3 regions of the Pseudomonas retamae genome follow, and region 2 is predicted to be linked to each of the others. Evidence: riboswitches for the same ligand, from Rfam matches in the RefSeq annotation. Region 2 holds a riboswitch; each other region holds the start of a gene.

Region 1 (4,843 bases), on a different contig from region 2:
TCCGCGACAGCACATCGGCAGCGATCAGAAACACCGCGCCGCCCAAGGCACTCGCTGGCAGCAATCGAGCATGACCAGTGCCAAGCAACAACCGCGCTGCATGGGGAATCACCAGGCCGACAAAACCGATCGAACCGACAATCGATACCATCACGGCTGTTACCAGCGCCGCACAGCCGATCAGCAGAATCTGCACGCGGCGCACCGGTATGCCGAGCGACGCCGCCGAATCCGCACCAAAGGTAAATGCATCCAGCGCGCGCCGATGCCACAGGCACACGACCAGCCCGAGCAAGGCTACCGGCACCGCCAGCCACACCGACGGCCAGCGCACCCCGCCGAGGTTGCCGAGCAGCCAGAACATGATCCCGCGAGCCTGCTCGGAACTCGCCGAGCGGGTAATCAAAAACGCTGTGAGTGCATTGAACAATTGCGAACCGGCAATCCCGGCCAGAATGATCTGTCCGGTGCCACTGGCCGAACCGCTGACCCGCGCCAGCAGAATGACCAGTACGAACGCCGTCACCGCACCGGCAAACGCGCCGGCCGACAGCGACACCAATCCCGCACCAACCCCCAGCAACGCGACCATCACCGCGCCAGTCGACGCCCCGGCAGAGATGCCCAGCAGATAAGGATCGGCCAACGGATTGCGCAGCAGCGACTGCAAGATCACCCCGCAGGTCGCCAGTCCGGCGCCGCAGGCAGCAGCGACCAAAGCACGGGTCAGGCGGTAATTCCAGACAATGCCTTCATCGATCGGGTCGAGCACATAACCGGCGCCCCACAGCTTGTTGGCCAGCACCTGCAGCACCACGCTCGGCTCGATCGACGTCTCACCGATCGCCACGCCGCCGATCAGCGCAAGCGCAAGCGTCAGCACAACCAGCAGCGTACGGATCAGGCGTCTGCTCATGGCGCCAGGTCGTAGGCATTGATGGCGGCGGCCAGTTGTGCGAGGCCGTCGAAGGTGCGCAGGCTGGCCTGCATGGCCATGGCGTCGAGGATGATGATGCGGTTGTGTTTCACCGCGTCCATGTTGCGCGTCACCGGGTCGCTGCGCAGGAACGCGAGTTTCTTCTGATAGTCGTCAGCCGGGAAACGCCGGCGATCCATGCGCGCGATCACCAGAAAAGTCGGGTTGGCCTTGGCGATGGTTTCCCAGCCAACGGTTGGCCATTCTTCATCCGACTCGACCACATTGCGCACGCCCAGCGTGCTCAGCATGAAATCCGGAACGCCTTTGTGCCCGGCCACAAACGGCTCGATGTCCATCTCGGCGCTGGAAAACCAGACCACTGCGCTGACGTCTTTGCGCTGCTGGGTTTTCGCCGTGGCGATCGATTGCGCTAGGCTGGCCTTGAGCTGTTCGTTGAGCCGTTCGCCACGCGCTTGCACGTCGAAAATCTGCGCCAGCTGGCTCACGCTCTTGTAAATGCTGTCGATGCGAAACGGCGCCAGCCGCGTTCCATCGGAGCCGACGAGGTTGTCCTTGGCTTCGCAATCGGAGGGCAGCAGGTAGGTCGGAATCTTCAATTCATGAAACTGCTCGCGGGTGCCGACCGCGCCTTGCGGGCCGACCATCCATTCCAGCTCTACAGCGACCAGTTCCGGGCGCTTGCCGATCACCGCTTCGAAACTCGGCTCGTTATCGGCGAGGCGCTCGATCGTGTCGTTCTGCGCCTTGTATTGGGCCAGCACGTCGTTGAACCACAGCGAGGTGCCAACGACTTTGTGGCCCAGCCCCAGGGCATAGAGCATTTCCGTACCGGCCTGGCCGATAGTGACTGTGCGGGTGGGGGCGTGCTGGAAGGTCAGGCTGCTGCCGCAATTCTCGATCGTCAGCGGATAAACGGTGGGTGCCGCTTGCGCAAAGGTGCAAAAGCTCAGACCGGTGATCAAGGTGGCAATGCGGGGCAGAAGCATGGGTCTGTCTCCAATGGAACCGTACGGGGAGGGCGGGTACGGTTTGGAAACACACCATCAAGCGCCATCAGGAAATAGCGCAAGGCCGTTCATCACGTAAAAACGCGCACGGCACGATGTCCTTCCCGGACACCCCGCCGGTTAGTAGTCATTGTGCCGGCAGGTCTCCTGACTGATGCGTCATCGCCTGGCTCCGGCCTTCCCAGGGTTACCCAGTGGCAGTCGTGGAGCAGGCTCGGCACCTACAGTTGCGGGGGCAGTTCCGATCGATGCTGAGCAAGCACCTCGGATTCCCTATTAATCCCATGCGGAAACCGGCGGCGGCATGGTAGACGATTTGGGCGGTTGAGGGGGAGATGAATCTGTTGGCGAGTCGGGATCAAGCCAGCCATCAATGCAGATCAAAAGTCCCTGACCCTAGCCCTCCCGAAACGTCGGACCGCCCGTAGGGAGAGGGGACTGACCGCGGTGTTTGGGCGACATATGGCCACACCGAGTACCGAGCTGAACACAAATTCAGAAGCTAACAAAGATCGGCTCCCTCTCCAGGGGGAGAGGGCTGGGGTGAGGGGCCGGGTCACTACAAGTCCAAAGCCGGCCGCATGCTTCTTACCACCAGCCTCCAGATCCTGAAAAATCCCAAAGTCACAACCCGGATTTGCAATCCAGGAACCCCCGCAGCTAATATACGATCCATATACATTTCGTATCGGGTCGCACCCATGGGCATCGTAAAAATTTCCGAAGACATGCACGAAAACCTGCGCATCTCCAGCAACGCACTCAGCCGCTCGATCAACGCGCAGGCCGAGCACTGGATGCGCATCGGCATGCTCGCCGAGCTGCACCCCAACCTCGACCACAGCGCCATCTGCCGCCTGCTGATCCGCGCCGAACAGACTGGCGGGCTCGACCTGCACCAACTGACACAGGAAGTCGCCCTCGCATGAGAAACCAGATCAAGCTCAACACCCCGGCCGAGATCGAGAAATCCCGCGCTGCCGGCAAACTGGCCGCCGAAGTGCTGGCAATGCTGGTGCCCCACGTCAAGGCGGGGGTGACCACCGATGAACTGGATCGGCTGTGCAACGACTACATCGTCAACGTACAGAAAGCCGTCCCGGCCAACGTCGGTTATCACGGTTTCCCGAAAACCGTCTGCGCCTCGGTCAACGACGTGGTCTGCCACGGCATTCCCTCAGCTACGCCGCTGAAGGATGGCGACATCCTCAACCTCGACATCGCCGTGATCAAGGACGGCTGGTTCGGCGACACTAGCCGCATGTATGTGGTGGGTGAGGCCACGCCGGAAGCGCAACATCTGATCAAGACCACCTATGACGCCATGTGCGCGGGTATTCGTGCGGTCAAGCCGGGCGCCACGCTGGGCGATATCGGCCACGCCATTCAAAGCCTCGCCGAGAAAGAAGGCTTCAGTGTGGTGCGCGAGTATTGCGGCCATGGCATCGGCAAGATCTACCACGATGAACCGCAGATTCTGCATTACGGCTTTCCCAATCAAGGGATGAAGCTCAAGGCGGGAATGATTTTCACCGTCGAACCGATGCTCAACGCCGGCAAACGCCATGTGAAGAACATGCCCGATGGCTGGACGGTGTTGACCAAGGATGGCTCGCTGTCGGCACAGTGGGAGCACATGGTCGCGGTGACGGAGACGGGGTTTGAAGTGCTGACCGCGTGGCCGGATCAGATCGAAGGGTATGCGGCTATCGGTTGATACTGCGCTTGGCGGTCAGAAACCCTGACATTCAACGCATAAAAAACGCCGCTTGAACAAGCGGCGTTTTTTGGGGCCGTTACTTCAGATCGAACCGATCCAGGTTCATGACCTTCGTCCAGGCTTTGACGAAGTCATTGACGAACTGCTCCTGCGCATCCGCACTGGCATACACTTCGGCCAGCGCGCGCAACTGCGCATTGGAACCGAACACCAGATCCACCCGGGTTGCCGTCCATTTCGGCGCGCCAGTCTTGCGGTCCCGTCCCTCGAATTCATCAGCATCGCGCGTTGTTGGTTGCCACTCCAAGCCCATGTCCAGCAGGTTCGTGAAGAAGTCATTGCTCAGCGCTTCCGGTTTATCGGTGAAGACACCATGGCGGGTCTGCCCGACGTTGGTGTTCAACACCCGCAGGCCGCCAAGCAGCACGGTCATTTCCGGGGCGGTGAGGGTCAGCAGTTGCGCCTTGTCGATCAACAGGGTTTCAGCCGCGACGGTGTATTTGCCCTTGCTGTAATTGCGGAAACCGTCGGCAATCGGTTCAAGGAAGCCGAACGACTCGACATCGGTCTGTTCCTGCGAGGCATCCACGCGCCCGGGCGAGAACGGCACGCTCACGGAATGACCAGCGTTCTGTGCGGCTTGCTCGACCCCGGCATTGCCCGCCAGCACAATCAGGTCCGCCAGCGAGATTTTCTTGCCGGTGCTTGCGCCATTGAATTCACCCTGAATGCCCTCCAGGGTTTGCAGCACATGGGCCAGTTGCTCTGGCTGGTTGGCTTGCCAGAACTTCTGTGGTGCCAGACGCAAACGCCCGCCGTTGGCGCCGCCACGTTTGTCCGAGCCGCGAAAGGTCGAGGCGGCAGCCCAGGCCGTCGAGACCAGTTGCGAAACGGACAGGCCTGAGGCGAGGATTTTGCTTTTCAGCGCGGCGGCGTCGCTGTCGCCAATCAAGACATGGCTGACGTCAGGCAGCGGGTCTTGCCAGAGCAATTCTTCGTTGGGCAATTCCGGGCCGAGATAGCGAGACAGCGGGCCCATGTCGCGGTGGATCAGTTTGTACCAGGCGCGCGCGAAGGCGTCGGCCAATTGCTCGGGATTGGCCAGGAAGCGTCGCGAGATCTGCTCGTAAGCCGGGTCGAAGCGTAGCGCCAGGTCAGAGGTGAGCATGGTGGGTG
Region 2 (4,843 bases):
TCTTCAGATGAAGATTGTTCATGATGGACGGTGGGGATTATCGAGATTTACGCGGCGCCGGCCAATGCCAGAGTGGCTTGAGCGTATTTTTGTCGGCTGATCAGCAGCTTTACCGGTGCCTGCAGCAGTTGTTCGGCAAGCGCCAGCGCCGCGCTTTCCGCTACGCCATAACAACCGGTGCGTTCGTAAGCAATCTGCGACTGGTGGCTGAGCATGGATTGATAACCGGCCAGTTCGTCACTGCTGAAGTACAACAACGGCAGTGCCAGTTGCGCGGCCAACTCTTGCAGGCCCGGTTCGTCGCGCTTCAAGTCGATGCTGGCCAGGGCCTTGATCGAGCGCAGCTCAATGCCGTGCGCCTGCAAGGCCTGGTCGAGTAACGCACGCAGCGTGCTGACCGGACAGCCGCGCTGGCAGCCGAGGCCGACCACCAGCGGCGGCTCTGCGCGGTCAGCGCTCATGCGTGGTAGTGGCCGTCGCGGTTGCGGCGGAACAACCATGCGCTGATCAGGCCCAGGGCCAGCCAGAACGCCACGTTGGTCAATTGCGAAGCGATTTTGAATTGAGTTTCCAGCGCTTCGGGCGCGAGCATTGAATGCACCAGTGGTTGCGGCGCGCCGATCACATGCGGCACCGCGAGAATCGCCACGCCCAGCAACTTCATCAGCCAGTGCCGGCTGAAGGCGATCAGCGACAGGCCGACGGCGGTCGAGGCCGCGGTGGCGATCCACCACGTCTGCCGCGACGCCAGATCTGCCGCCGCAGTGCCCGGCAATTCCGGCGGCAGGCCCAGGGTCGGCGCCAGCACGAACGTGGCATAACCGGCCAGCCCCCAGAGCAAGCCTTGCGCGGCGGAGCGCGGCGCACGCAGGGTGTACAGGCCCGCCAGTATCAGGGCGAAACCGACCGCCACCACCAGATTGCCACCGGTGGTCGAGACGACACGCTGCCAGCCGTTTTCCGGCTCCCAGGCTTCGCCATCGTGGCTGTGCGCCGCGGTGCCGGCCGCGTGTTCGTGGACTTCAGTGGCCGGTTCGGATTTTTCATAGGTTTCAGCGTGAAGAATCAACGGCGAGACCCAGAAGCTTTGCAGCAGTGTGAGCAGCAGGGCGGCCAGCAGGCCGCTGAAACCTGCGGTTTGCGCGATTCGCTTGATCATGTCGGAAGGTCTCAGTGGCAAGGAAACGCAGCGCTGTGACGGGTATCGTGGGCAGCGTTGTGCACCGCTTCGATATGCGAGAAACCGGCGAAATACACCAGGCCCGCGCCGAGAATCGAGGCGAAGGCGGCGGCGATCAGGCGTTGGCTGAGGGTGGTAGTGCTGGCGATTTTGTCCGTGTTGCTGTCGGTGCTGCTGATGATCGACATGGCGCTTCCCTATGGAGTGTCAGGGGCGGTCGAACGCATGCGAACCCTGCGTGACAGACGCGCAGAAGTACGAACAGCGCCCGCCCACCGCGGGTTTGTTATGTCCAGTGACGCCGATTGCGCACTGTGTGTTGCGGGCCGGTCTCCGGGCTCACGAGGGGTTGGCGCCTGGCCGACCTGCAAGCGTCACCTTCCCATGCCGGGTTGGCACAGTGGTTTTGACGCTTCGCTCGCTTACCGTTGCGGGGGCAGCACCGGACTGACATGGCTCTGAGTAAAGCACATGATTCACCGGTTTCCCGTTTCACCCCGTGAGGGGCACCCGTAACAAGGCGTACAGGAGAGCATGTGGGTGGGCTTGAGTCAATTTCCGGGCGGTAGCGAATATCCAGGAAACCAAAGCATTGACCCATCACCAAGCCATGCGTAGCCTTGCGCCTTCGAGGTTCTTCGGCATCTGTCGAAGCTAAGAAGGGAACGCGGTCAAAGCCGCGGCTGCCCCCGCAACTGTGAACAGTGATGTTCGCTGCCACGCCACTGCCAGCTCGGTCCACGAGCCCGCGGGAAGGCGCAGCGAACGCCAGGCTCGGCGCCTGAACACTGTCAGCCAGGAGACCTGCCTCGTCACAGATTCTCACTTTCAACCGGGCGGGGTGATCCGGTGGCGAATACTTCCGGCGCGCATCCGCGTGGCTGGTTCTCGTCCCGTGTGCCCGCCGCTTGCCAAAGGGCATACCGATGAAAACACTGGCCAAACTCCCTGTCACCATCGTCACCGGTTTCCTCGGTTCGGGCAAAACCACTTTGCTGCGGCACATGCTCGACAACGCCCAGGGCCGGCGTATCGCGGTGATCGTCAATGAGTTCGGCGAGCTGGGCATCGACGGCGAAATCCTCAAGCAATGCACCATCGGCTGCACCGAAGAAGAAGCCAGCGGCCGCGTCTACGAACTGGCCAACGGCTGCCTGTGCTGCACGGTGCAGGAAGAGTTCTTCCCAGTGATGCGCGAACTGGTCGCACGACGCGGCGATCTCGATCACATCCTTATCGAAACTTCGGGCCTGGCCCTGCCCAAGCCGTTGGTGCAAGCCTTCCAGTGGCCGGAAATCCGCAGCGCCTGCACCGTTGATGCGGTGATCACGGTGGTCGACAGCCCGGCCGTGGCCGCCGGCACCTTCGCCGCATTCCCGGATCAGGTTGATGCGCAGCGTAAACTCGATCCGAACCTCGATCACGAATCGCCGCTGCACGAATTGTTCGCCGACCAACTGGCCAGCGCCGATCTGGTGATCCTCAATAAAGCCGACCAGACCAGCCCGGAAGATCTGGCGCGTGTACGTCTGGAAGTCGCCGAAGAGCTCCCACCTGCGGTAAAAATCATTGAAGCCAGCAACGGCCGTCTGCCGCTGGACGTGTTGATCGGCCTCGGCGCCGGTTCCGAAGAGCACATCGACAGCCGGCACAGTCATCATGACCATCATCACGACGGTGATGACGATCACGATGACCACGATCACGACGCCTTCGACTCGATCTCCATCGAACTGCCGCAAGCCGACGAAAGCCTGCTACTCGACGCCCTTACGCAACTGGTGGTGCAGCACGGCATCCTGCGCGTGAAGGGTTTCGCCGCGATTCCGAACAAGCCGATGCGTCTGCTGATTCAGGGCGTAGGTACGCGCTTCGACAAGCATTTCGACCGTCAGTGGGGCGCCGACGAAGCGCGTGTGACGCGTCTGGTGTTGATCGGCCAGGAATTGGACGCAACACAACTCGAAGCGCAACTGCGCGCCGCGCTCAGCGTTTAAGCCATGCACCTGCTCAGGACCCAGCCCGGCGGTTTCGTCTCGGATGACAACATTGCCGACCTTGGCCAAACCCCCGCCGAGCTGGTGATCCTGTGCAGCGGTGATTCCAGCCTGGCGCTGCTCGCCGAAGCGGCGCAGCAGTTGCCGCAAGACTACCCGAGCCTGCGTCTGGCCAACCCGATGCAGGTGCAGAATCACGCCTCGGTCGATCTGTACGTCGATGAAGTGTTGCGTCACGCCAAGGTGATTCTGATTTCGCTGCACGGCGGGATTGCCTATTGGCGCTATGGCGTCGAACGCCTTGTCGAACTGTCCGAGCGCGGCGTGCAAGTGATTCTGGTGCCGGGCGACGATCGTCCTGACCCGGAACTCAGCGACTTGAGCACCGTCAGCGCGGCGGATCGTGACCGTCTCTGGCAGTTCTTGCGTCAGGGCGGCCTGGGCAATGCGCTGGATTTCTTCCGTTGCCTGGCCAATCGCTGGTTCGCCCGCGATTACCCGTGGGCCGAGCCGCAAACCCTGCCGCGCACAGCGATTTATCATCCGGACAAAACCACCGCGACGCTCAGTGATTGGCAAGCCGAATGGCTGCCCGCGCAACCGGTCGCGGCGCTGCTGTTTTACCGCTCGCACCTGCAAGCGGCCAACACTGGGTTCATCGATGTGTTTTGCCAGCGCATGCAAGCTGCGGGGCTCAATCCTTTGCCCATCGCCGTGGCCAGTCTGAAAGAACCCGGCTGCCTGACGGTGGTCGAGGACTGGCTGGACGAAGTCGAGGCGGGGGTGATCCTCAACACCACAGGTTTTGCCCAGTCCAGCCCCGAAGCGCCGCACCTGCGACCGTTTCGCCGCAATATCCCGGTGATTCAGGCGATCTGCGCCCAGGACAACGAGCCCGGCTGGCGCGACAGCGAGCAAGGCCTTGGCCCGCGCGATCTGGCGATGCACATCGCATTGCCGGAACTTGATGGGCGCATCATCAGCCGGCCGATCAGCTTCAAGGATCTGGCCTGGCGCAGCGAGCGCAGTCAGTCCGATGTGGTGTGCTATCGCGCGCAACCCGAGCGCATGGATTTTGTCGCCGAACTGGCGCGGCGCTGGACTGAGCTGGCGCGGGTGCCGAATGGGGAAAAGCGCATTGCGTTGATTCTCGCCAACTACCCGACCCGCGACGGGCGCATCGGCAACGGTGTCGGCCTCGACACGCCAGCGGCGGCGCTAAATATTCTGCGTGCGTTGCAGGCCGAGGGCTATCCGGTTTCGGCCGGGTTGCCAGGCAGCGGCACCGAGTTGATCCAGCAATTGCTCGGCGGTGTCAGCAATGACCTCGACACGATTGACCTGCGCCCGTGCCAGCAAAGCCTGGCGATGGATGCTTATCTGGCAATGTTCGACGCGCTGCCAGAAACCAATCGCGCCGCCGTGATCGCGCGTTGGGGCGCCCCGCACAATGACCCGATGTGCCGTGACGGACGGATGATGATTGCCGGGCTGCGTTTCGGTCTGACCTTCGTCGGCATTCAGCCGGCACGCGGTTATCAGGTCGACCCGAGCGCGGTCTATCACGACCCCGATCTGGTCCCGCCGCACGCTTATCTGGCGTTCTATTTCTGGCTGCGCAACACCTACGGCGCCCACGGCGTGATCCATGTCGGCAAGCACGGCA
Region 3 (4,843 bases), on a different contig from region 2:
CGCTCGTGCAGTTCGCCGTGGTAGATCGCCGGCCCGCCCAGTTCGACGCCCAGCGCACCGGCACCCGCCGCCATCACCGGGCCGGCGTTGGGGCTGTCCCATTGTGGCGCCTGGCTGCGCCAGCATTTGAGCGCGAGGCGGGTTTTGCCGAGCAGCGCGTAGGTCAGCGCCACCAGCCGTGCAGGAATGTAGTTCAACACGTCGTCGATTTTCGCCGCCGCCCAGCCGAAGCGCTCGAAGCGTTCGTTGCGATAGCCCCACATCGCGTCCAGCGTGTTGCTCAAGCGATAGAGCACCACGCCCGGCGCACCGGCGACGACAAACCAGAACAGCGCAGCAAATACTGCATCGCTGCCGTTTTCCAGCACCGATTCGGTGGCGGCGCGGGCCACGGCGTTGCTGTCGAGTTCTTCGGTCTGGCGGCTGACCAGATAGCCGACGCGAGTGCGCGCCTCAGCCAGATCATCAGCGCGTAATGCCGCTGCCACCGGCGCGACATGTTCGCCGAGGCTACGCATGCCGAGGGCGCAATACAGCGCGAGAATTTCGACAACCCAGCCGACATAAGGCGCCCAGGAAAACGCCGTGGCGAGTAGCGTCAGCGGCAGCACCGCGATCACCCATGCGGTCACGCCATGGCTGCGCCAGCCGCGACCACCGGCGTTGAAACGTTGCTCGATGCGCCCGGCAAAATTGCCGAAGGCCACCAGCGGATGCCAGCGTTTCGGTTCACCGAGCAGCGCATCCAGCGCCACCGCGGCGACACTCAACAACGCCACACTCATTGACTCACTCCCCAATAATTTTCGTACAGCAATTCATTCAGCGGACGCGCCTGCGCCCAGCCTTCGAGCACCAGCATCGGCGCCGGGTAGAACTCTTTGACCGGGCCCAGACACAGCACTGCCAACGGCTTGGCACCCGGCGGCAGGTGCAGCAGATCGGCCAGCGCCTGCGGCTCGAACAGTGACACCCAGCCCATGCCCAATCCTTCGGCACGGGCTGCCAGCCACAGATTCTGAATCGCGCAGGACAGCGAAGCCATGTCCATTTCCGGCAGCGTGCGCCGGCCGAAAATGTGCTTTTCGCGATCGTCCATCAGTGCCGCGACCAGCACTTCGGCACAGTCGTTGATGCCCTCGACCTTGAGCTTCATGAACTCGTCGCTGCGCTCGCCGAGGGCTTCGGCGGTGCGCACGCGTTCGGCTTCCACCAGTTGCTGGATCTGCCCGCGCAGGGTTCGGTCGCTGATGCGGATGAAGCGCCAGGGCTGCATCAGGCCGACGCTCGGCGCCTGATGGGCGGCTTCCAATAAGCGGCGCAGCAGCTCGGGCTCCACCGTGCCGCCGCTGAAGTGGCGCATGTCGCGGCGTTCGGCGATGGCTTTGTAAACCGCTTGGCGCTCGGCTTCGGAGAATGCGTTGTCGGTCATGGCCCTTTCGCGAGCAGGCTCGCTCCCACAGGGGATCCGGTTTCGTCAGACATGGCTGCACTCACTGTGGGAGCGAGCCTGCTCGCGAAGGCGGTCTCAGGTACAGGTACAAACAGCGCGGCAATCGCAGTCGGGTTCGACGGAAAATAAAAGTGCACATAAGACGCCGTCATCCGCCCTTGCCGATAAACCGCCTCGGCACCGCGCCCACCATTCGGGCTCAGCCCACGGGCAATCGGCGTCAGCTCGGTTGTCGTCAGGGAGTGATGATACGTGTGGCCGCGCAACGACCCTTCCGGCAGATCGACCGCCTGCAATGCCAACGCTGCCAGACGCTTTTGCATTACCGCGTCGCCCTGCAACAACCCGACCAGTTCAGCGCGGGTGCCTTCGACATCGGTCAGCGAATCGAGCAGATACAGCATGCCACCGCACTCGGCCAGCAACGGCTTGCCTGCCGCATGGTGCGCGCGGATCGCCTCGATCATTGCTGTGTTCTGTGCCAGCGCAACGTGATGCAGCTCGGGGTAACCGCCCGGCAGGTACAGACTGTCCGCCTCGGGCAATTGCGTGTCGCGGATCGGCGAGAAGAAGCTCAACTCGGCGCCCATCGCCCGCAGCAGATCGAGGCTTGCGCCATAGGTGAAAGCGAACGCTTCGTCGCGGGCAACGGCGATCCGCACGCCGTGCAACAACGGCTCGGCAGCAATCACATCCGGCGCGGCGAACTCGACGGCTGGCGGCAAGGCGACTTCGCAACTGCTGGCCAGGGCATCGGCGGCGGCGTCGAGACGCAAGTCCAGATCATTCAGTTCGCTGGCCTGCACCAGGCCGAGATGGCGGCTCGGCAGCTCGATGCCGGTCTCGCGCGACAATGCGCCGTACCAGCGCAGGCCTTCGGTGAGGCTGCCTTCGAGCAATTGCGCATGACGCAAGGTGCCTACACGGTTGGCCAGTACACCGGCAAACGGCAGGTCCGGCTGATATTTCGCCAGGCCCAGCGCCAACGCACCGAACGTCTGCGCCATGGCGGTGCCGTCAATCACGCCGAGCACTGGCACGCCAAAATGCCGCGCCAGGTCAGCGCTCGACGGCGTGCCGTCAAACAGGCCCATTACCCCTTCGATCAGAATCAGATCCGCGTCGCCGGCGGCTTCCCACAACAGGCGACGGCTTTCCTGCTCGCCGACCATCCACATGTCCAGTTGATAGACCGGCGCACCGCTGGCGCGCTCAAGGATCATCGGGTCGAGAAAGTCCGGGCCGCATTTGAACACGCGGACCTTGCGTCCCTGATTGCGATGCAAACGGGCGAGCGCGGCGGTGACGGTGGTCTTGCCCTGGCCGGAGGCCGGCGCGGCGATCAGGACCGCCGGGCAGTGACGGGGCTGATTCAAAGTTCGACGCCTTTCTGCGCTTTGATCCCGGCCTGGAAGGCGTGCTTGAGCATGCCCATTTCCGTGACCGTGTCGCCCATCTCGATCATTTCCGGCTTGGCACCGCGCCCGGTCACGACGACATGCTGCATCGGCGGTCGCGCCTGCAAATCGCTGAGCACCTGATCGAGATCCAGATAACCGTGCTTGAGGGCGATGTTCAATTCATCGAGCACCACCAGACCGATCGACGGATCGCGCAGCAGCTCACGAGACACTTCCCACGCCGCCGTGGCGGCGGCGATGTCGCGCTGGCGGTCCTGGGTTTCCCAGGTGAAACCTTCGCCCATCACATGGAAGCGCACTTGCTCGGGGAAGCGGCGGAAGAACAGCTCCTCGCCGGTGCTGTTGCGGCCCTTGATGAACTGCACCACACCGCACTGCATGCCGTGGCCCATGGCGCGGGCGAGCATGCCGAAGGCCGAGCTGCTTTTGCCTTTGCCGTTGCCGGTCAGCACCAGCACCAGGCCGCACTCGTCGGGCGAATTGGCGATGCGTTCATCGATCACGGCTTTTTTGCGCTGCATGCGCGCCAGATGGCGTTCGTCGCGCTCGGGGGAATCGGTCATGGGGAGCTCTCCGTTGAGACGGGTAAACGGCGGGCAGGCACAAGAATAGACGGCAAAAAGCCTGGCATCGCCCACCGTGATGCCGCTGGATGGATCAGGCCGGTCTCCGGGCTCATGAGCGGCGTTGGCCAGACTGCGCGCCTTCCCGCTGTTGAGCAGTGGCATTGAACGCAGTGTTCACTCATTTACCGTTGCGGGGGCAGCGCCGGGATCGTCGTGGCTTCGCGTGAAGACCACCCTCACCGGCTTCCCTGTTTCACTCTGTCGACGCAGGTCACAGAGCACCTGAAACAAGCGGCGAAGGTTAGAGGGTTGGGGGTGGAGCGTCAATTAAAGAGGCGGCCATCGGGCGAGAAACTGCCACCGATCAATTATCTGCCGGCAATCTTGTGCCAGACTGTGACAAGTGATATCAAAGAGCCATGCTTTTCTTGAAAAAGCACACCACAACAATAAGGACGATGACGATGCAAGGCATGATCATCAGCAACCCGCGCCTGGAATTCCTGCGCCCGGTGCTTGAACGCTGGTTTGACTGTATCGACCGCTACAACACCGTGCGCGGCGACGGCGACACGCCGTACTGGCATGACGAGAAAGCCAACCTCGGCCTGCTCTCGGCCGCTGCCTGGATGGCCGAACTGGTGACCTTGAACGACACCGTCACCCGTAAACAGAACGAAGACGGCGAGCGCAATGCCCGCGCCGATCTGTTTATCGCCGGCAGCGAAGACCGCGCCTTCATTCAGGCCACCCAGCGCTGGCCACGGGTGAACAACCTCAACCTGACCCTGGCTCTTGCCGACATCACTCAGGACGCCAAGCGCATCAGTTACGCCAGCGATCTCAAGCTCGGCTGCCTGTTCGTCGCCCCGCAAAAAGCCCAGCACAGTGCCAGCCCCGAGGAATTGCAGGACATGGTCGACGACCTGCAAAAGGAACACACCTGCGCCGTGGCCTGGTATTTCCCCTACGCCTACCGCAAGTTGCACAGCGAAGCGGGCCACTATAACCCGGGCATTGCCGTGCTGTTCAAGGAAGCCCGCGGCTGAGCAGTTGAACCATCGGGCTTGCGCCCTCCTCTATGGTTAGGAATGCATTCATAGGGAAGATCAGCAATGCGCAAGCCCCACCTCGTTTTCGTCATCGCCCTTGCCGGCGGGCTCAGCGCCTGCGGCGAAACCTCCAGCCTGCAAGTCTCCGACGGCACTGGCCCGTCGCCGAAACTGCCGGAACCGAACAAGACCCTGATCCCGACGGTGAACATCGCCCCGGCGATCGGCTGGCCCGAGGGGGCAAAACCGACGGCAGCGGCCGGTACTCAGGTCGCAGCATTTGCCGAAGGCCTCGATCATCCGCGCTGGCTGTATGTGCTGCCCAACGGTGATGTGCTGGTAGCCGAAACC

What was found. Region 2 has a riboswitch for cobalamin ahead of cobW (cobalamin biosynthesis protein CobW). Riboswitches for the same ligand answer to the same signal wherever they lie in the genome.
Region 1: another riboswitch for cobalamin. It lies ahead of ACGSLL_RS15550 (ABC transporter substrate-binding protein); the one in region 2 lies ahead of cobW (cobalamin biosynthesis protein CobW).
Region 3: another riboswitch for cobalamin. It lies ahead of cobO (cob(I)yrinic acid a,c-diamide adenosyltransferase); the one in region 2 lies ahead of cobW (cobalamin biosynthesis protein CobW).

The regions. Positions count from the first base shown of each region.
Region 1 is NZ_JBIEIL010000007.1:124,669-129,511, forward strand. It holds gene ACGSLL_RS15545 (FecCD family ABC transporter permease) at 1-916, opposite strand, end outside; gene ACGSLL_RS15550 (ABC transporter substrate-binding protein) at 913-1,926, opposite strand; cobalamin riboswitch at 2,068-2,260, opposite strand; gene ACGSLL_RS15555 (ParD-like family protein) at 2,649-2,876, shown strand; gene map (type I methionyl aminopeptidase) at 2,873-3,664, shown strand; gene katG (catalase/peroxidase HPI) at 3,744-4,843, opposite strand, start outside.
Region 2 is NZ_JBIEIL010000001.1:579,675-584,517, reverse strand. It holds gene ACGSLL_RS02430 (cobalamin biosynthesis protein) at 48-461, opposite strand; gene ACGSLL_RS02425 (CbtA family protein) at 458-1,159, opposite strand; gene ACGSLL_RS02420 (CbtB domain-containing protein) at 1,171-1,368, opposite strand; cobalamin riboswitch at 1,488-1,709, opposite strand; cobalamin riboswitch at 1,795-2,006, shown strand; gene cobW (cobalamin biosynthesis protein CobW) at 2,107-3,177, shown strand; gene cobN (cobaltochelatase subunit CobN) at 3,181-4,843, shown strand, end outside.
Region 3 is NZ_JBIEIL010000011.1:122,175-127,017, forward strand. It holds gene cbiB (adenosylcobinamide-phosphate synthase CbiB) at 1-785, opposite strand, end outside; gene bluB (5,6-dimethylbenzimidazole synthase) at 782-1,432, opposite strand; gene ACGSLL_RS21190 (cobyrinate a,c-diamide synthase) at 1,429-2,829, opposite strand; gene cobO (cob(I)yrinic acid a,c-diamide adenosyltransferase) at 2,826-3,437, opposite strand; cobalamin riboswitch at 3,518-3,741, opposite strand; gene ACGSLL_RS21200 (hypothetical protein) at 3,905-4,489, shown strand; gene ACGSLL_RS21205 (PQQ-dependent sugar dehydrogenase) at 4,556-4,843, shown strand, end outside.